One region of the Ferrimonas sp. YIN67 genome, then DNA from elsewhere that is predicted to be linked to it. Evidence: predicted binding sites of a transcription regulator. Region 1 holds the regulator's gene; each other region holds the start of a gene.
What was found. The regulator sigma-54, encoded in region 1, starts transcription at its own class of promoters, with help from an activator protein. The targets are predictions, from matches to a motif close to GTTGGCACGNNNNTNGNNT.

Region 2: AC2D8U_RS15155 (P-II family nitrogen regulator) is a predicted target of sigma-54. The motif match lies at 2,831-2,849, and genes of this name have one in related genera.
Region 3: AC2D8U_RS00560 (formate/nitrite transporter family protein) is a predicted target of sigma-54. The motif match lies at 3,300-3,318, and genes of this name have one in related genera.
Region 4: AC2D8U_RS09200 (HAD-IIB family hydrolase) is a predicted target of sigma-54. The motif match lies at 1,931-1,949, and genes of this name have one in related genera.

The regions. Positions count from the first base shown of each region.
Region 1 covers NZ_JBXVVJ010000006.1:252,323-257,417, forward strand. Annotated here, with positions in the region: gene AC2D8U_RS14295 (Na/Pi cotransporter family protein) at 1-446, opposite strand, end outside; gene AC2D8U_RS14300 (DUF2845 domain-containing protein) at 513-794, opposite strand; gene AC2D8U_RS14305 (group I truncated hemoglobin) at 926-1,312, shown strand; gene AC2D8U_RS14310 (HPr family phosphocarrier protein) at 1,330-1,620, opposite strand; gene rapZ (RNase adapter RapZ) at 1,601-2,449, opposite strand; gene ptsN (PTS IIA-like nitrogen regulatory protein PtsN) at 2,446-2,892, opposite strand; gene hpf (ribosome hibernation promoting factor) at 2,892-3,179, opposite strand; gene AC2D8U_RS14330 (RNA polymerase factor sigma-54) at 3,204-4,673, opposite strand; gene lptB (LPS export ABC transporter ATP-binding protein) at 4,732-5,095, opposite strand, start outside.
Region 2 covers NZ_JBXVVJ010000007.1:139,840-144,934, reverse strand. Annotated here, with positions in the region: gene AC2D8U_RS15170 (SlyX family protein) at 1-81, opposite strand, end outside; gene AC2D8U_RS15165 (YacL family protein) at 266-631, shown strand; gene nrfA (ammonia-forming cytochrome c nitrite reductase) at 797-2,176, shown strand; gene AC2D8U_RS15155 (P-II family nitrogen regulator) at 2,911-3,249, shown strand; gene AC2D8U_RS15150 (ammonium transporter) at 3,260-4,513, shown strand; gene AC2D8U_RS15145 (Fe(3+) ABC transporter substrate-binding protein) at 4,646-5,095, shown strand, end outside.
Region 3 covers NZ_JBXVVJ010000001.1:157,348-162,442, forward strand. Annotated here, with positions in the region: gene AC2D8U_RS00545 (hypothetical protein) at 1-550, shown strand, start outside; gene AC2D8U_RS00550 (sulfatase family protein) at 842-2,272, shown strand; gene AC2D8U_RS00555 (peroxiredoxin-like family protein) at 2,468-3,031, shown strand; gene AC2D8U_RS00560 (formate/nitrite transporter family protein) at 3,367-4,209, shown strand; gene AC2D8U_RS00565 (bifunctional protein-serine/threonine kinase/phosphatase) at 4,249-5,095, shown strand, end outside.
Region 4 covers NZ_JBXVVJ010000003.1:450,939-456,033, reverse strand. Annotated here, with positions in the region: gene dinB (DNA polymerase IV) at 134-1,168, shown strand; gene AC2D8U_RS09205 (hypothetical protein) at 1,308-1,715, shown strand; gene AC2D8U_RS09200 (HAD-IIB family hydrolase) at 2,005-2,799, shown strand; gene AC2D8U_RS09195 (glycosyltransferase family protein) at 2,810-4,033, shown strand; gene AC2D8U_RS09190 (sugar phosphorylase) at 4,030-5,095, shown strand, end outside.

The DNA of each region.
Region 1 (5,095 bases):
AAGATCAGGGCAAAACCGGCTATCATCAGGCCGGCGCTGCCGATCCTGTCCCGACCAAACAGGCGCAAGAGAACCCCCAGAAGGCACAGGGGCATCAGCAGTAGAGAGAGCTGCAACTTGAATCCCAGCAGGGCGATCATCCAGCCGGTCAGGGTCGTACCCAGGTTGGCACCGAAAATGATCCCCAGGGCCTGAGAGAAGCTGAGCAGGCCCGCGCCGACAAAACTCACCGCAGTGACCGTGGTGGCGCTGGAGGATTGCAGTATCGCGGTGGTCAGGGTTCCCAGCAGGGCCCCGCTGGGGGCGCTGCGGGTGTAGCGCATCAGGGCCCGGCGGGTGGCGTGACCGGCCAGATCCCGCAGCCCCCGGGTCATGATCAACATGCCCAGGAGGAACACGCCCAATGCACCGCTGGCCTGGGCGAGTGTGGGCAGGGTGGATCCCATGGTTTTGCGGCTCCCGGGCCATTATCTTTCTCTAAGCGTAGCTAACGTGCAAAAAGTCCCTGAGGCTCAGCGAACCAGGCGGATCTCGGTCACCCGGTTTTTCTTTACTCGAAAGACGGTGAGTGGGCCTGTGCGGCTGGTCTGGAAATAGTAGTTTTTGCTGCCCCCTCCCGCGCTCTCCTTGTCCGTGGGTTTGCCGCAATATTTGAGCATGGCGCTGCGGCTATCGCCGAGCTTGATCAGGTGAGTGCCGCAACGGGCCGAATGGACCTGGATCTCGGTGGCACTCGGCATTGAGTAGGGCATCAAGGAGAGCAGCAGTGTCGCTGCCTGACTGAACCGGTTCATTCCATCTTGTCCTCGCATTCTTCTGGCCATCCGTGGGCCCTGTTATAGGGTGGTGTGGTCGAGTCGCTGCTGCGGGGATTTGAGTGAGATCGGGAGCCGGTTTCGCAGCTTAATGGGGATGGACTATGCTGATGACCATGTTCTACATGGGAGAGCGGATCATGGACACACTCTATCATCGTTTAGGCGGGCGCAGCGGCATCGAAGCCATTGCGTCCGAGCTGGTGGATCGGCACCTGGCCAACCCGAGGATCGCACCGCGCTTTGTGCAAAGTGATATTGGGGCGCTTAAGCGTGGCGCTGCCGATTTTTTCATGGCCGGCAGCGGGGGGCCGAATGAGTATCGGGGTAAGGATATGGTCGAGACCCATCGCGGCATGAACATCGATGCTGAGGAGTTTATGGCGGTGCTGGAGGATGCCTTGCAGGCAATGGAAACGTGCGCTGTCGCTCGGCGTGAGCAGGAGGAGGTATTATTTATTCTGTTTAGCTTGCGCAGTGAGGTGCTGTTTCGTTAAGGCTCATTCCACGGCTGTTATTCTTTTTCATCGAAACGGGCGGCAAAGAGCTCACATACGGCGTCCAATGCCAGGGCAGCATCCGGTCCCTCACTGCGTACGAGCACGCTTTTTCCCTGGCTGCCCTGCAACATCAGGATCCCTAGGACACTGTCGGCGTCGGCGATCTCATCGCCTTGATGCAGGGTGATCTGGGCATCGAATCGACTGGCCAGCTGGACCAGTCGGGTCGCTGCCCGAGCATGAAGGCCAAGTCTATTGATCACCTTCACCTCTCGTTCGAAGTACTCAGTCTTGGTTGAGTTCACGATGGCGTACCTGGACTCGCTCTCTGTGCTGGGCAAAGCGTTGTGCAAGGGTTTCGGCGATGTAGACACTGCGGTGCTGGCCTCCGGTGCAGCCAATGGCGACAGTCAGGTAGGCACGGTTGTTGCGCTCCAGCATGGGGAGCCAGTTAAGCAGGAAGCGTTCGGTGTGATCGATAAAACGTTCGACGCTGCCGTGACGCAGGAAAAAGTCGGCGACCGGCTTGTCTTGGCCAGTCAGTGGACGCAGCTCTGGCTCCCAGTGGGGATTGGGCAGGAAACGGACATCAAAGACGTAATCCGCCTGCTTGGGCATGCCATGCTTAAAGCCAAAGGATTCAAATACCAGCAGCATGGGTTGATCGATCTGACCGAACAGGCGAGAGCGGATCTCGTCGGAGAGCTGATACACAGAGAGGTTGTCGGTGAGGATATGGTGGTCGCAGTCTTGTGCCAGGGGGGCCAACAGTCGACGCTCCTCGGCAATGGCATCGGCCAGGGGCTTGCCATCCCGGGACAGGGGGTGCATGCGCCGGGTTTCACTGTAACGTTTGAGCAGATGTTCATCGTTGGCATCGAGGAAGAAGATCTGGACCTCGATCTGTTCATCCAGCATGGCCCGCAGGCGGGGAATATCCAGCTTCTCATAGGGCAGGTTGCGGATATCCAGGCTGACCGCGATCTCCTCATTCTGTCCCATCTGACTGCGCAGCAGCTGTGGCAGGAGTTCCAGGGGGAGGTTATCGACGCAGTAATAGCCGAGATCTTCCATGACCCGCAATGCGACGGTCTTGCCGGCTCCGGAACGCCCGGACAGAATAATCAGTTTCACTGGATGAGCAACTCGTACAGGTGTTGATTATCATCGGTTTTACGCATTGCTCGACACAGCTCCTTCTGGCTGAGTTTGCCGGCAATAGCGCGCAAGGTATCCAGATGGGCCTGGTGTTCGTTCTCTGGGACAAACAGGGCAAACAGCAGATCAACCGGCTGTTGATCGATGGAATCGAATTCTATCGGCTCGTTGCACTTAAGCAGGACAGCCACGGGATTTTTGATCCGGCCCAGGCGCCCATGGGGCAGGGCGATCCCTTTTCCAATCCCGGTACTGCCCATCTTTTCCCGGGCCATCAGGCTTTCAAACAGCTCGTGTTGGGGCAACTCCGGGCACTGAGAAGATGCCAGCTCGCTGATCATCTCCAGTGCCCGTTTTTTGCTGAGGCCGGGGGCAACGCAACGGGTGCGCTCCGGCGAGAGTAGTTCATTGATTTCCATTAGTGCCTGGAAATTTTCTCTTTATGTTTAATGACTTGACGATCCAGCTTGTCCACCAGGCCGTCGATGGCTGCGTACATGTTCTCATGCTCATGGGTGGCAAACACCTCTCCCCCGTTGAGATGCAGCTTGGCTTCGGCGATTTGCTGAAGCTTCTGGACATTGAGTATGACATGAACGTTGTTGATGTGATCGAAATGGCGTTGCAATCGCTCAAACTTTTCATGCACATAGTCTCGCAAGGCTTCGGTGACTTCGACGTGGTGCCCGGTAAGATTGATCTGCATAGGTTAACCTCCGTTGCGGTGTGCTTAGAGCACTTTGCGCTGGTTCGAGGGGGGGATGGAGAGGGCTTCCCGGTACTTGGCGATGGTACGCCGCGCAACCTGGATCCCCTGCTCCGCGAGAAGCTGTGCCATCTTGCTGTCGCTGAGAGGCTTCTTCGGGCTCTCGGCGGCCACCAGCTTTTTGATCAGGGCCCGGATAGCGGTGGAGGAGCATTCACCACCGCCGTCGGTACTGACATGGCTGGAGAAGAAATATTTCAGTTCGTAGATCCCACGCGGGGTATGCATGTACTTCTGGGTGGTCACCCGGCTGATGGTGGATTCGTGCATCTCCACTGCCTCGGCGACGTCGTTGAGCACCATGGGTTTCATCGCCTCATCACCATATTCAAGGAAGCCTTGCTGGTATTGGACGATGCAGTTGGCCACTTTCATCAGGGTCTCGTTGCGGCTCTCCAGGCTCTTGATAAACCATTTGGCATCCTGCAGGTGGCCGCGGACAAACTGGCTGTCACCATTGTTACGCGCTCCCTTGGACAGGGCGGCGTATTGCTCGTTGATGCGCAGTTTCGGCACGGAATCCGGATTGAGTTCGACAACCCAGCGGCCCTGCTTCTTGCTGACAGATACGTCCGGGATCACGTACTGGCTATCGCTGGGGGCGATGGCGCTGCCGGGACGGGGATTGAGCGATTGGATCAGTTCCATAGCGGCCCTTAACTCATCTTCTTTGAGTCTAGTGCGCCGCAGCAGGGTGCGAAAGTCCCGATTGGCAAGAAGATCCATATGTTCCTGAAGCAGGTTGATGGCCTCTGCTTTCCAGGGCGTCGTTTCATCGAACTGAGCGAGCTGGATCAGCAGGCAGTCCGTGAGATCCTGGGCGCAGCAGCCGACCGGATCGAACTGTTGGACCCGCTTGAGCACGGCCATGATTTCATCCAGCTCCAGATCTTCGGCGCCCTGGGCCTCGAGGATCTCTTCGGCACTGATGGTCAGGTAGCCGTGTTCGTCGATGGCGTCGATGGCCGTGGTCGCGATGGCCCGATCCCTGTCGGTCATCGGGGTCAGCTCCATCTGCCAGATCAGATGGCTTTGCAGATCGACGCTGGTTTCCCCCTGGTAGAAGCTGTCGTCATCGTCCCGGACGGGACCGGCCGGGCTGGCCGGTGCAGCGCTGTAGACATCGTCCCAGGTACTGTCCAGCGGCAGGTCGTCGGTCATCTCGGTCTGGCCCATGGCTTCGCCGGTCTCCATCTCGGAGGCTTCCGGTTTGCTGCTGTCGCCATTTTCGTCGGATGCGCTGACATCCTGATGGTTTTCCCCGGGTTCGGACTCAAACTCGTCGGTTTGCTCCAGCAGGGGGTTGGACTCCAGCGCTTCCTGGATCTCCTGTTGCAGATCCAGTGTCGACAGTTGCAACAGACGGATCGCCTGCTGCAACTGGGGTGTCATAGTGAGCTGTTGTCCCAGCTTTAGCTGAAGAGAGGTCTTCATTCAGTGCCCGATCCTTGTTGTACGACTCTGGGATCCCGGTATGGGCCAGCGGGATCCGTTAGAGTTTGAACTGATCGCCCAGATAAACGGAGCGTACCAGTTTGTTATTGAGGACGTCTTCCGGTGCGCCCTGAGCAATCATTTCACCATGACTGACGATATAAGCATATTCGCAAACGTCCAAAGTTTCCCTCACATTGTGGTCGGTGATCAAGACGCCCAGTCCACGCAGTTTCAGATGCTGGATAATTTTCTTAATGTCGATCACCGAGATGGGGTCGACCCCGGCGAAGGGTTCATCCAGCAAAATGAACTGGGGATCGGCCGCCAGGGCGCGAGCGATCTCCACTCGGCGACGTTCGCCGCCGGACAGGCTCATCCCCAGGCTGTCACGAATATGGGTGATGTTGAACTCCTCCAGC
Region 2 (5,095 bases), on a different contig from region 1:
ATCGTTAAGTTCTTCAATGGTGCTGTCCTGGTAGGCCACTTTGGTCTCCAGTTCCAGCAGGCGTTCGCCGTGATCGCTCATGCGACTCCTTAGTGGGTTTGGTGGGAAGTTTCCCTAAACCCTCAGTCTACCAAAGAGGGCTGGAACTGGACTAGGTTTCAGAAAGGCGATCCGGTCACAGCTTGGTGGCACAGATCTGAGCTGGGCCCCAGCTTTAGCGTTACACTAATGAACGTTTTTCAAAAATTAACAGAGCAAGAGAACGATGGAGTTTGAATTTCGCCGCGATCTGGGTGGGGTGCCCGTAGCCCTGCTCTCCATGGGCCACGAAGCCTTGGGACGTTTCCTTCAGGATGAGTTGCAACAACCGGCCACCATCGCTTTAGTACAGGCGGGGCTAGCCCGTGTGCTCTCCGGAGAGCAGGCGCGTTATTGTCTGCAGGGCAGTGAGCAGACCCTGTTGGCCGAGGAGGATGAGGTGCTGGTGCAGGATCATAGCCTGCATCATGGCGGCGAGGAGCCAGAAGAGAGCGAGCTGTCGCTCTATGATGCCGAAGCCATGGCCGTTTGTGGCATTGAGGATTTCGCGCATCTTTTGAGCCGCTGGCTGCTGTTTATCCAGGGACGGTGAATTTGTCATACCACCAAAGTGGTATATTAGAAGCATCAAATTGATCGCAATCAATCTTTGCTTAATTGTTGCCGGAAGGTTTTGAACTGGTAACTTGCTCCGCTTTAAACTAGCTTCGTCTGATAATAATTCACCGGTATTGCCGGAAATGGGAGACACAGGATGATGAAGTTCAAAGGACGGTTGGCAACGGCGTTAGCCTTGGCGCTGCTCTGCACAGGCGTTTCGGCGGCGGGCAAGATCACCGAAGCCGACAGCAGCAAGTTTAAGAAGTTTAAGCGTCAATATGAAAGCTGGCATGCCACCAGTGAGAGCAGCGAGGTGGTGGATGCGCTGGAAGAGGATCCGAACCTGGTAGTGCTCTGGGCCGGTTACGGTTTTGCCAAGGATTACAATAAGGCCCGTGGTCACCACTATACGGTTACCGATCTGCGTAACACCTTGAGAACCGGCGGTCCTACCGGGCCGGACGATGGCCCCATGCCCATGGCCTGCTGGTCCTGTAAGTCACCGGATGTTCCCCGTTACATCGAAACCAACGGCGAGAAAGAGTATTTCACCGGTAAGTGGGCCAAGGGCGGCCCAGAGATCACCAATGAGATCGGCTGTGGCAACTGTCACGACAACAATACCCGCCTGCGCCTCTCCGTGCCCTTTGCCCAGCGGGCCATGGATACCATTGGCTGGAAATGGGATGACGCCAGCAAGTCGCAGAAACAGTCCATGGTGTGTGGCCAATGTCACGTGGAGTACTACTTCACCAAGGGCGATGTTTTCGTGAAATTCCCTTGGGATAACGGCCTGGCGGCTGAGGACATGGAGGCCTACTACGACAACATCGACTTTGCCGACTGGACCCATGCCGTGTCCAAAGCCAAGATGCTCAAGGCTCAGCACCCCGGCTTCGAAACCAGCCTGACCGGTCCTCACGGACGAAACGATGTGTCCTGTACCGATTGCCATATGCCTCGGGTAACGAACGAGGAGGGGCGTAAGTACACGGATCACAACGTGGGTAATCCTTTCGATCAGTTCGAATTTACCTGTGGTCGTTGTCACGAGCAGGATAAGGCCGAACTGGAGTCCGTGGTTGCCAACTACAAGAAGATGGTCACCGAAGCCAAGCTTAAGGCCGAGAAGCAACTGGTACATGCCCACTTCGAAGCCAAGGCGGCCTGGGATGCCGGTGCCAGCGAAGCTCAGATGGCCGAGGCCCTGACCGCCATTCGCCACGCCCAATGGCGCTGGGATATGGCCATCGCCTCCCACGGGATCCATGCCCACAACCCATCGGAAGCCCTGCGTTTATTGGCCTCCTCACTGGAGCGCAGTGCCGATGCCCGTGCCAGCCTGGCCCGTGTACTGGCAACGAACGGGGTGACCGAGGTGGTTGCCATTCCGGATATCTCCACCAAGGCCGCCGCTCAGGCTGCCCTGGGGATGGATATGGAGAAGATGGAAGCGGACAAGGCGACCTTCCAGAAGAACCTGGTGCCCGAGTGGGATAAGGCCTACAACAAGAAGTATGGCGGTGATAAGCAGTAACCCTGTTTGACCATTAAATCACGGCGCCTTCGGGCGCCGTTTTTTTTGGCTGTGTCCCGAATAACGGCGCCCTGAACGAGCCTGCAGCGGTTTATAGACTTAGCCATGACCCTACTTGTCGCGTGGGCGACAGCAACCCAAGGGGCCTCGTCCCGGTTGGGTGTCCCGCTCAGACTCTTCGTTTTCCTCGGCAAACCTGAATTGGGGGCGATACGGGATACGAATTTCCGTCTTTTGCCCCTCTCCTGTCTTCGCGCAGCCTGGTGATTACGTGCAGGCATCCTCCTCGAAGTCGACGAAGATACCGAGTGGGGCATGGAGTTTTAGCTTTTTTTTCAAAAACGTTTAGCCGCACCAGCCAGTGAGGAATGGCCTTTTGGGGAGTACAACTCAGGGCCGTCTGCATACGACAGGAGCCGGCTGCGAGAAGGCAAGGGGGAGGTGTCGCTATGGCTGTGTCGATGGAGCGATGGGAGGTGGCAAGTTGGCGTTTCTCTGCCTTATCGCCTGGCCATGGGGAAAGTTGGTGTCATGTTGCCGAGAGGTTGCACCATTTTGGTGCTTATGAGGGTTTTGTTGAGTCAAATCGGTGCACTCCCTTTCTCGATGAAAGGTGTCACATGGGTAAGTTGTTGTTTTTATTGTGTTTAAAAAGGTGGCACGAGTGTTGATATAGCTATGGCACGAGGAAATCTGTTGGCACGAACCCGTGCATCGATGTGAGGGAGAATGGGATGAAACTGGTCAGCGCAATTATTAAGCCGTTTAAGTTGGATGATGTCAGGGAGGCCGTGGCCGAGCTGGGTGTGGATGGACTCACCGTCACCGAGGTGAAAGGGTTCGGCCGACAAAAAGGCCATACCGAGCTCTACCGTGGTGCCGAGTACCAAGTGGATTTTCTGCCCAAGGTGAAGCTGGAGATCGCCACCGCGACGGAAAACGTGGAGCGATTGATCGAGGTGATCGTTCAGGCGGCCGGGACCGGCAAGATTGGTGACGGAAAGATCTTTGTGACGGATCTGGATCGTGTGGTGCGGATCCGTACCGGCGAGATGGACGCAGAAGCGATTTAAGGGGGATACCATGGAAGAGATCACCAAACTGGGTGCCACGGTCACCGAACTGCGCTTTGCGCTCGATACTTTTTATTTTCTGATCTCCGGTGCGCTGGTGATGTGGATGGCGGCGGGTTTCGCCATGCTGGAAGCGGGCCTGGTCCGCTCCAAAAACACCACGGAGATCCTGACTAAGAACATGTGTTTGTACGCGATTGCCTGTGCCATGTACCTGCTGGTGGGCTATCACATCATGTACGTGGATAACCCTGAAGGCAGCTGGCTGCCGAGCTTTGGTGGCCTGATTGGCACCCAGGCGGATGGGGCGGATCACGCGCTGGAGTCGGATTTCTTCTTCCAGGTGGTGTTTGTGGCAACGGCGATGTCCATCGTCTCCGGTGCCGTGGCGGAACGCATGAAACTTTGGGCATTCCTGGCATTCGCCGTGGTGCTCACCGGCTTTATCTATCCGGTTGAGGGATATTGGACCTGGGGGGGTGGCTTTGTCTCGGAGAAACTTGGATTTGTGGACTTTGCTGGTTCCGGCATTGTGCATATGGCTGGTGCGGCTGCGGCGATCGCCGGGGTGCTTCTTCTCGGTGCTCGTAAGGGCAAATACAACAAAGATGGCAGTGTGAACCCAATCCCGGGCTCCAACATGCCACTGGCGACCCTGGGTACCTTTATCCTCTGGCTGGGTTGGTTTGGCTTCAACGGTGGCTCTCAGCTGTTGGTCTCCGACGCGGAAAACGCCACGGCTGTTGCTAAGATCTTTGTCAACACCAACTCTGCAGCCGCCTTCGGTGCCATCGCCGCCCTGGTGGTCTGTAAGCTGACCTGGGGCAAGGCCGACCTGACCATGATCTTGAACGGCGCCCTGGCTGGCCTGGTGGCCATCACGGCAGATCCGCTGTCACCGTCACTGAGTTTGGCCGCTGCAATCGGTGCGGTCGCCGGTAGCCTGGTGGTGTTCTCCATCGTCGCCTTGGACAAGATCAAGCTGGATGACCCTGTGGGTGCCATCTCGGTGCACGGTGTCTGTGGTCTGCTGGGTCTGGTGCTGGTACCTGTCTCCAATGCCGATGCCACCCTGTTTGGCCAGTTGTCTGGTGCCGCAGTGATCTTCGGTTGGGTCTTTGGTGCGAGCTTCGTTACCTGGGCCATCCTCAAGGCGGTGATGGGCATTCGCGTCACGGAAGAGGAGGAGTACCAAGGGATGGACGCTTCCGACTGTGGTATTGATGCTTACCCAGAGTTCATTACAGTAAAAACTGGCAGCTGAAGATCCCAGTTTTTGCAAAACAAGCCCCCTTTTGGGGGCTTTTTTGATCTGGCTCCATTGCGAGACCGGGTCGAAGTGAGTACCCTTTAACTGCTAAAAGGAATTATTCTCATTACGCAACCCGGAGAGACTATGTATCGTTCTTTGCTTGCTGCCGTTATGGTCCTGCTCAGTGGTGCTGCCCTGGCCCAAACCGTGACCGTATACTCCTACCGTCAGCCGTTCCTGGTAGAACCTATGCTGGATATGTTCACCGAGCAGACCGGGATCAAAACCCGGGTGGTGTTTGCCCAGACCGGACTGGAGGAGCGCCTACAGCGTGAAGGCCGCCTGTCACCGGCGGACGTTGTACTGACCACAGATATCTCCCGCCTGGCGGCTCTGGTGGAGATGGGCTTGACCCAGCCGGTGCAGAGCGAGCTGCTCAACGCCAACATTCCGAGCCAGTACCGGGCCCCGGATCACCACTGGTTTGCCCTGACCTTGAGGGCGCGTAATGTCTACAGCAGCAAGGAGCGGATCGGCCCTGTGGCCCTGAGCTACGAAGACCTGGCCAAGCCCGAATACCAGGGTAAAATTTGC
Region 3 (5,095 bases), on a different contig from region 1:
TGGCCAGGTGCTGGCCGGCAAGTCTCACCTGGATCACGTGTTTGGCCTGGGCTTCGCTGGCGATCTCAAAGGCGCGGGCGTGCGCGGTGAGCTCACCCACTTTGAGCCGACCGAGTCCCACTGGCCACCGCAGACACCCGACGCACAGCCCCTGCAGCGCTCGACCGTTGCCACGCTGGAAAGCGACTACAGCTTCGGCGGACGCCGTAACTGGATGGGCCGAGCCGCGGCGCTCTACATCAGTCACCCACAAGCGCCGGACAGTGCCCTGGCCTTCTTGAATCTGCCGCTGACCGCCCGCACCCTCAGCTTTACCCGCTGGACCGGCTACGGCGACATAGGTTTCGATATCACCCCACTGAGCCGCTTCACCCTGACCGCGACGGCCTATCAGGACGGCTCCTACTTTATCGGCGCCAACGCCAGCTACTCCCTGGCCAACGACTGGCAACTGCTGGGCGTACTGCAACGCTTCGACGGCAGCGGCGACAGCCTGTTTGGTCAGACGCCCTCGACCCTCCTCTTTGCCCAGGTGAAGTGGAGCTTCTGAACCCTCACTTGGGGCCTCACACGCCCAATCCATACTCCGGCCAAAACCAGCCCTGTCCGGGCTGGCTTTACCCAGTCACCTCGTTGCTCTTTAGCCCTTTAAGGGGTGTATATCGCTAAAGAGTGACTTCGTCATTCAGCGGGAGAGCCGGTAAAAAAATGCAAAATACCTTACGCCGAAACGGAACCCGGGTTACATCTACCACAAGGCAACAGTTCAGTCACAACAAGGCAACGCGCCGCCTATATTCAAACTGTTGCGACCTCTCCCGTTCTGTTACAGGAAGTGACTATGAACTCAAGCCTGAAGTACGCAAGCCTGGCCTTAAGCAGCTTCGCACCCGCCGTGATGGCCACCCAACCCAATATCGTGGTGATGATCACCGACGATCTCACCTACGCCGCCTACAGCTATACCGGCAATCAAAATATCGAGACGCCCAACATCGATACCTTGATCAAGGACGGTGTCTTCGTCGAACAAGCCTATTCCACCCACCATGTCTGTGCGCCGTCCCGTGCCGGCCTGATGACCGGACGCTACCAGTCCCGCTTCGGCTACGAGACCCTCAGTGGTGACGATAAGGAGGCTCGACAGCTGGATATCGGCGTTTCGACTCAAGAAATAATGCTGTCCGACGTCTTGCAGGATGCAGGCTACACCACCGGTGCCTTCGGCAAGTGGCACCTGGGGCTGAACGATCATTTCCAGCCCAACAATCGGGGCTTCGACTATTTCTTTGGTTTCCCCGGTCGCTGCAGCTACACGGATTGGAGCAAGTTGGCGGAAAATGGCCAACCCGTGCAAGGCTCGGGCTACACCACAGACGCCGTGGGGGATAAGGCGGTCGAGTTTATCGAGGACAATAAGGACGCCCCCTTCTTTATGTACTTCGCCACCTACAACGTCCACGCCCCCTACCAGGTGGGTGCCGAGTACCTGCCGGAAGGCTTCACCAAGACCAAAGTCAACATCTCGAAGAAAACCAAACAGAAGGGGAAAGGGCCGGAGCTGGACGATGCCCAGATCATTTACGACGCCATGATCAAAGCCTTCGACGCCCAGGTGGGTAAAATCGTCGACAAGCTCGAGGAGTTGGGCCTTGAAGACAATACCCTGATCTTCCTGACCAACGACAACGGTGGTACCAAATTGCACCCCAATGGCCAGTTCCGTGGCGGTAAAGCCACCCACAACGAAGGGGGCCTGCGCATGCCCTTCGCGGTAAAGTGGCCAGCCAAGCTTAAGGGGGGCACAGTGAACACCGACGGGATCCTCTCCAATCTGGATATCTTCCCCACCGCCGTCGCCGCCGCCGGAGCAACTATGCCCGACGATCGTGACTATGACGGTACCAATATTCTTCCCTACCTGACTGGCGAACTGACCGGCTCACCGCGAGACACCCTGTTCTGGCGCGATCAGAATGGCCATGGCATGCGCCAGGGGGATTACAAGGTCGTCTGGAATGCCGATCAGGGCCCTCTCAAGAAGGCGTTCAAGGAGAAATACGGCCGGGAGAAGCGCAAGCAGGATCTCTCCCTCTACGAGCGTAAGGATCTCTACCACCCGCCCGAGCTCTATGATCTGTCGAAAGACATCGGTGAAAAGAACGATATCTCCCGCCAGTACCCGGAAATTCTCAAGTCCATGCTCGAACAGATCGAAGAGTTCGATCAACTGCGGGCCAACGACCGCATTCAAGGTAAGGCGTCCGAGTAAGCGAGCGCTAACCCGCAACCGATAACAAGGGAGCCTGCTAAGGCTCCCTTTTCATACGTACTTCCCGATGACATGGCGCACCAGCCTGAGTCACAGCAACCGGATCGCACCCGCCCCTGCAAACCGCTGCGCAAGCGACTAAGTTGTTTATCCACGGGTCATAGGTTTATCGAGTCTCAATGTAAGGAGCCACTCATGGACATCAAGCAGAAACTGCAACCCGGGGCGATCTTCCCCCATATCATGGTACCGACCCTCGATGGAGAGGAGGTCACACTGGGCATACCACGCGGGCACTGCGACTGGCAGCTGGTGGTGATTTATCGTGGTCGGCATTGCCCCTTGTGCACCAAGTACCTTGAGGCGCTGGAGGCGCATGTCGAGACCCTGCAAAAGATAGGCATAGACATCATCGCCGTATCGGCCGACAGCAAAGCCCAACTGGAAGAACACCTGACTCGGCTGACCGTCTCCTTTCCCTTCGCCTATGGCCTGACCGAGTCGCAGATGAAGGCCTTGGGCGTCTACATTTCGCTGCCCCGCTCGGCACAGGAAACCGATCATAACTTTGCCGAGCCGGGTCTGTTTGTGGTCAACCAGGAGGGCCACCTGCATGTGGTGGATATCTCCAACAACCCCTTTGTGCGTCCCCAACTGGAAACCCTGGTGAGCGGCCTGGAGTGGATCCGTAACCCGGACAACCACTACCCCATTCGTGGCACCTGGCAGGACGCCCAGTCCGAGTTAGTGTTTTGCTAGTGAGCACTGACCCATACTGACAGGGTCCGCCCACTGACGGCGATGGACGCGCATTGGCCCCATCATTGTTGCTGCCTTGACCCGTCAGTGGATCTTCCGCGGTTTTGCGAGCTTCGCGCTCCCATAATGCTTCGACCGTCTCTCCTGCACCAGTGAGATCCAAGGGCCGCACAAACACGCCCGCTCTTAGTGCAGTCCATCCCCCCTTCACCCACTAAAACAAAACACCAAAGACTTTAAATTCAATGCATTAAAGCCATTTTCGTGCGCTGGCACGGGGGTTGCAGCTTGCAATGGGTAGAACAGCCCCACCACTTTTATACAAGGAGAGTTTTATGGCTTATCTAGCCCCTTCGGAATTTGTCACCAAGATGGTCGACGCCGGTGAATCGAAGATCACCATGTCCACCCGGGATACCCTGATCCGTGCCTACATGGCCGGAGCCATCCTGGCCCTCGCCGCCGTGTTTGCCATCACCATCATCACCATGACAGGTTCACCCTTACTCGGTGCTGTGCTCTTCCCGGTCGGCTTCTGCATGCTCTACCTGCTCGGTTTCGACCTACTCACAGGAGTGTTTGTCCTCGCCCCTCTAGCCTGGCTCGATAAACGCCCCGGCGTCACCCTCAATGGCGTGCTGCGCAACTGGGGGTTGGTGTTCATCGGTAACTTCGCCGGCGCTCTGACGGTGGCCTTCCTGATGGCCTTTGTCTTTACCTATGGCTTCTCCATCGAGCCGGGCGCCGTCGGTCAGAAGATCGCCAGCATAGGGCACTCCCGAACCGTCGGCTACGCGGAGTATGGCCTGGCGGGCTGGTTCACCATCTTTATTCGCGGCATGCTTTGCAACTGGATGGTCTCGACAGGGGTGGTCGGTGCCATGATCTCCACCAACGTCAGCGGCAAGGTGATCGCCATGTGGATGCCGATCATGCTGTTCTTCTTCATGACCTTTGAGCATTCCGTGGTCAACATGTTCCTGTTCCCCTCCGGCATCATCATGGGCGGTGACTTTTCCATCATGGATTACCTGATCTGGAATGAGATCCCCACCGTACTCGGCAACCTGGTGGGCGGCCTGGCCTTCACTGGCCTGACCCTCTACAGCACCCATGTGCGTACCGCGCCCAAGCGCACCGTCGTCGCGCCATTGGGCAAGTCTGAGCAAACCGCCTAAGGAGGGCGTCCGGATCTGCCGGTCCGGACGCCAACAAGCATGAGTGAGCTCATCCGTATTGCCCTGGGCCAGCATAGCTGTGCCGGAGTCAAACCCGTCAATCAGGACTTTCATGGTGCCTGGATCCCCGAAGGCGCCCTGCGCCAGACCAAGGGGATCGCCGTCGCCCTGGCCGACGGGATCGGCAGCAGCCCAGTCAGCCAGATCGCCAGCGAATCGGCGGTCAACGGCTTCCTGCAAGACTACTTCTCCAGCCCGGAGAGTTGGTCGGTCAAAACGGCCGGGCAGCGGGTCCTCAGCGCCATCCATGCCTGGCTCTCGGCCCAGAATGGTTCAGGAACCAATCCCGAGTTGGGCTATGTCTGCACCTTCTCGGCCCTGGTGGTCAAATCCCATACGGCCCATCTGTTTCACATCGGCGACAGCCGGATCTACCGTCTTCACCCGAACGCACTGGAGCCCTTGACCCGAGATCACCGAGTCAATCACAGCGAGGGGCACTACCTCGCCCGAGCCCTGGGGATCGGCACCCGACTCGAGCTTGACTACCATTCCCTGGGGATCAGCGCCGGGGACACCTTTTTGTTGGCCACCGACGGTGTCTATGAGTTCGTAGAAGAATCGTCGATGGCCAGCCTGATCCACCGTTATGGCGACGACCTGAATGGCGCCACCCGCGCTGTGATTGAAGCGGCCCGGCGCAACGGCTCGAACGACAACCTGACCGCCCAAATCGTCCGCATCGAGCACCTGCCCCCAGCCAGTGCCAAAGAGCGCCACCAGCAACTGGCTGGCCTGCCGTTTCCGGGCCAACTCAGGCCTGGCGATCAATTGGACGGCCTGGAGGTGTTGCGTCAGCTTCAATACAACCATCGCAGCCACATCT
Region 4 (5,095 bases), on a different contig from region 1:
AGTGTCGATGAACCGCTTCAAGGGAAAGTGATCCGAGCTCGGTGCTGGAGATCAGGACGCTTGGCCTGAGGGATCTCTATGGTAGAATACTGTTTATTTATACAGTTAAGTGGTGAGGCCAATGGAGCAGGGGCTGCGCAAGATCATCCATGTGGACATGGACTGCTTTTTTGCCGCTGTGGAGATGCGGGATTTTCCCGAGTTGCGGGATAAACCCATTGCGGTGGGTGGCCCCGCCAACAGCCGCGGGGTGATCTCCACCTGTAACTACGAAGCGCGCAAGTATGGCGTGCGCAGCGCCATGCCCAGCAGCGAGGCGCTGCGGCGCTGTCGGCACCTGGTGCTGGTGCCGGGGCGCATGTCGGTGTACAAGGCGGTCAGTGCCCAGATCCGGGCGGTATTTGAGCGTTATACCGAACTGATTGAACCCCTCTCCCTGGATGAAGCCTTCCTCGATGTCACCGACAGTCCCCATTGTCGGGGCAGTGCCACCCTGATGGCCCAGCAGATCCGCGCCGAGATCCTGGCGGAGACGGGCCTGACGGCGTCCGCTGGCATCGCGCCCAACAAGTTCCTTGCTAAGATCGCCTCCGATGAGAACAAGCCCAACGGTCAGTGCGTGATCCTGCCGGAGCAATGCGCCGAGTTTGCCGCCGGTTTGTCATTGCGCAAGATCCCCGGTGTCGGCCCTCGCACCGCCGAACGCCTGGCCGAGCATGGCCTGCACACCGGGGCGGATGTACTCAAGCAGTCGCCGGAGCAGTTGGTCCAGTGGCTGGGCAAGTTTGGCCCCGTGCTGCATCAGCGCGCCCAGGGGATAGATCCTCGGCAGGTGCAAACTCACAGGGTACGCAAATCCGTGGGCGTGGAGACCACGGTATCTCAGGATCTTAGAGACGAGTCCGCCTGCCTGGAGATCTTGCTGGAGCTGTTGCCAGAACTCGCCCGTCGCTTGGGTGAGCGGCCGTTTAAAGGGTTGAACGTCAAATTGAAATTCAGTGATTTTCAACAGACCACGGTGGCCTGTCCGGGCAGTACGCTGGATCCCGCCAAGCTGGCGGCCCTGTTGCATACCGGGTACCTGAGGGGAAGGGGCAAGGGCGTGCGTCTGGTGGGGGTGAGCGTCAGCCTGGCCGAAACCTCGACTCCTCAGCTCAGTCTGTTGTGAGCCCCTGCACAGTACGGGCGGGTTATGGCATCAGAATCCCGTTCATTGATCCGGGTCAAGACGAGCTCCTGGGGGCCTTCTAGGCTGAAATGGTAGGGGCCCTGCCGCGTGCGCCCCGAGGTAAGCCAAGGAGGCCGTTATGAGGATCCAGAGCCGTTACCGCCAGTTGCTCACCGCCAGCGCCATGTTGATCCTGGTCGGTGGCGTGCTGTACCTGCTTGGCGTGATGTTTACTCAGGCCAAGCCCCTGCGCGATGTGGATTATTTTGATAACTATATCGGGGAGAAAACCTATTGCCGGACTCTCAACCATTACGCCGGGGACGCAGCCAAGTTGGAGCGTTTGGTGATCTACGCCGATAACAATGCCATGTATTACCTGATGTGGCGTTTTGGCAAGGAGAAGGGGGGAGAGATGGTGAAAAGCTGTAACCGGGCTCGCCGCAGTCACATCATCGAGCGCTGTGCACAGGCCCCGGATCTCTCTGTCGAGCAGGTGGTGTTGGAGTACAACCGCCAGGCCGTCAAGGACAAGGGGCTGATCTAGGGCGTTTCATCGCCTGGTTTAGCCTGCATGGGGGCGCCGAGTTGGCGCCCCTGGGCGTCGTTACCTAATGTTGAGCTTCGCTACGCTCAACCTACTCTCATCTTCTTTGCGACCGCTTGCACCAAGATGGTGCGCTCCTTGAGCGAGCGCTGCCCTTTTATTGTGCGCAAAAGAACCCGTTTCCGGCTAAGAAACGCCGGGGGGGGGCTTGCCCCTTTGGCCCACTCCTTGCTGTGTATTGGTTTAGTGGGTGGGACCAGGTTGGTGGCCACCACGGACAGGAACCCTTATGAACACTGCAGCTTGGATCATCGTCACCGATCTCGATGGCACCCTACTGGATCACCACGATTATGGCTATGCACCGGCGTTGCCAGCCCTTCGGGCCTGTCGCGAGCGAGGGATCCCGGTGATCATCAATACCAGCAAGACCTTGGAGGAGAGCCAGGCGCTGGCCGAAGAGCTGGTGCTGCAGGCTCCTTTGGTGGTGGAGAATGGATCGGCGATCTGGTTGCCGGCGGAGGAGGGGAAGGACCCACGGCTTGAGGTGCTAGGGTGCGAGCGTGCGGCGCTAGTTGCCTGGTTGGCCAAGCTTCGCGAGGAGGAGGGCTACCGTTTTGCGGGATTTGCCGATTGGAGCGAGGCCCAGGTGGCCGAACAGACAGGGCTGAGCCTGACACAGGCCGCTTCGGCCCTGCGCCGCGATTACAGTGAGCCCCTGGTGTGGCAGGACACGGAGCACGCCTTTTTACATTTCCAGTCCCGGGTTCGGGCCCAGGGCTGGCGACTGCTTAGAGGCGGCCGCTTTATCCATCTGTTGGGGGATACGGACAAGGGACGCGCCACCCGCTGGCTGGTGAGCCATTACCAGACACTCTGGGGCCGCACCCCGCAAGTGGTTGCCCTGGGAGACAGCCAAAACGATCTGGCCATGCTGGAAGCGGCGGATGTGGCGGTGTGCGTGCGTTCCCCCGTGAGTCCCAGGCTGGAGCTCAGTGGCCAGAATAACGTGATCCGGACCCAGGCCTGCGGGCCGAAGGGCTGGAGCGAGGCGATCGGCAAGCGATTGGAACTGACTCAATAAGGAGAGCGTCATGGCGGATTACTACCAGAACGGCATCATTACCACCCTGCATAACCTGTCACGTCGGCCGGTGGCCGAGATGGAGGCGGAGTTGTATCGTTTCAGTCAGCGTCGGCCCCTGGGGCTGGTGCTGCCCTCCCTCTATTCGGAGCTGCAGACCCCGGCGCTGCCGGCCATCGTCCGAGAGCTGGAGCAGGTGCCCTATCTGTCGCAGATCATCATAGGTCTGGATCGGGCCAGCCGGGAGGAGTATGTCCATGCGCTGAAGTTTTTCTCGACGCTGCCCCAACACCACAGGGTGCTGTGGAACGATGGCCCCAGGCTGCGAGCCCTGGATGCCGAGCTGCAAGAGCGGGGACTGGCGCCGGATCAGCCCGGTAAAGGCCGTAACGTCTGGTACTGCTTCGGTTACGCCCTGGCCACCCAGAAGGTCGAAGCCCTGGCCCTCCATGACTGCGATATCCTGACCTATGATCGCAGCTTGCTGGCCCGGCTGATCTATCCGGTGGCCAACCCCAGCTTTAACTATGAGTTTGCCAAGGGCTTTTATGCCCGTCTGGCGGGCGGTACCCTCAACGGCCGGGTCACCCGTCTGCTGGTGACGCCGCTGATCCGGGCATTGAAGAAGATTGTGCCGGAGTCGGATTACCTGGAGTTCCTCGACAGCTTCCGCTATCCACTGGCCGGAGAGTTTTCTTTCCGCCTCGATGTGCTCAATGATCTGCGGATCCCCAGTGACTGGGGGCTGGAGATCGGGGTATTGGCTGAGATGAAGCGCAATTATGCCACCAATCGCCTGTGCCAGGTGGACATCGCCGATGCCTATGATCATAAGCATCAGGACTTGTCCGCCGGTGACGAAAGTGGCGGCCTGTCGCGGATGTCCATCGACATCACCAAGGCGATGATCCGCAAGCTGGCGACGCAGGGGACGGTGTTCAGTCCCGGGGTGTTGCGCACCATCAAGGCGACCTACTATCGCATCGCCCTCGACTTTATCGAGACCTATCGCAACGATGCGGTGATCAATGGCCTGGAGCTGGATATCCATAAGGAGGAGAAGGCGGTGGAGCTGTTTGCCGAGAACATCATCAAGGCGGGCAATCAGTTCCTTGATAACCCCATGGAGACGCCGTTCGTCCCCAGCTGGAGTCGAGTGCTCTCGGCGATGCCGGATGTATTTGAACGGCTCAAGGACGCGGTGGAGGCGGACCACCAGGAGCTGGGGGCATGAGTGGCGTGACTGGCCGGCTCCAGACGCATCTGGAGTGCCTGTACCCCACTATGGATAGCGCCGCCCTGGCCCAGCGACTCTGCGACACCATGCGCCTGATCCCTGGTGCACCGGAGCCGGTGCCTTTCAGCAACCACTGGGACGAAGGGGATGCCTATGTGATCAGCTATGCCGACAGCCTGCTGTCGGACAGCCACCTGCCATTGGAAAACCTTAACCACTTCCTGGGCCACTATCTGGCTGAGCACCTCAGTGGCGTGCATATTCTGCCCTTTTTTCCCTACAGCTCGGATGATGGCTTTGCCGTCATCGACTATTACCAGGTCAACCAGGGCGTGGGAGACTGGCCCCAGATCCGGGAGATCGCCAGCCGTTTCGATCTGATGGCGGATGTGGTGATCAATCATTGCTCCGCCCGCAGTGGTTGGTTTGAGAACTATAAGCAGCGGAAAGATCCGGGCCGGGACTACTTTTTCGAGGGCGATCCTAAGGCCGATCTCAGCGATGTGGTGCGACCGCGCACTTCGCCCCTGCTGACGGCGGTGCAGACCCTGGACGGTGAGCGCCACGTCTGGTGCACCTTCAGTCCGGATCAGGTGGATCTGAACTTCACGAATCCCGAAGTGCTGGTGGAGTTTGTGAACATCCTGCGCTTCTACCTGGAGCAGGGGGTGCGGGTGTTCCGCTTTGATGCGGTGGCCTTTGTCTGGAAGATCCCGGGAACGAGCTGCATCAACCTGGCTCAGACCCATCGCCTGGTCCAGCTGTTGCGCCTGCTGGTGGAGCATCAGCGGCCCGATGCCATCATCATTACCGAGACCAATATTCCCAGTCGGGAGAACCTGGCCTATTTCGGTAATGGCAACGAGGCCCACGCCATCTACAACTTCCCCCTGCCGCCTTTGCTGCTGCACACCCTGATGACGGGCCACTGCCGTCATCTGCGTACCTGGCTGATGACCCTGCCACCGGCCCATAATGGCACCGCCTACTTTAACTTTATCGCTTCCCATGACGGGATCGGCCTGCGCCCGGTGGAGGGGATCCTCAGCGAAGAGGAGA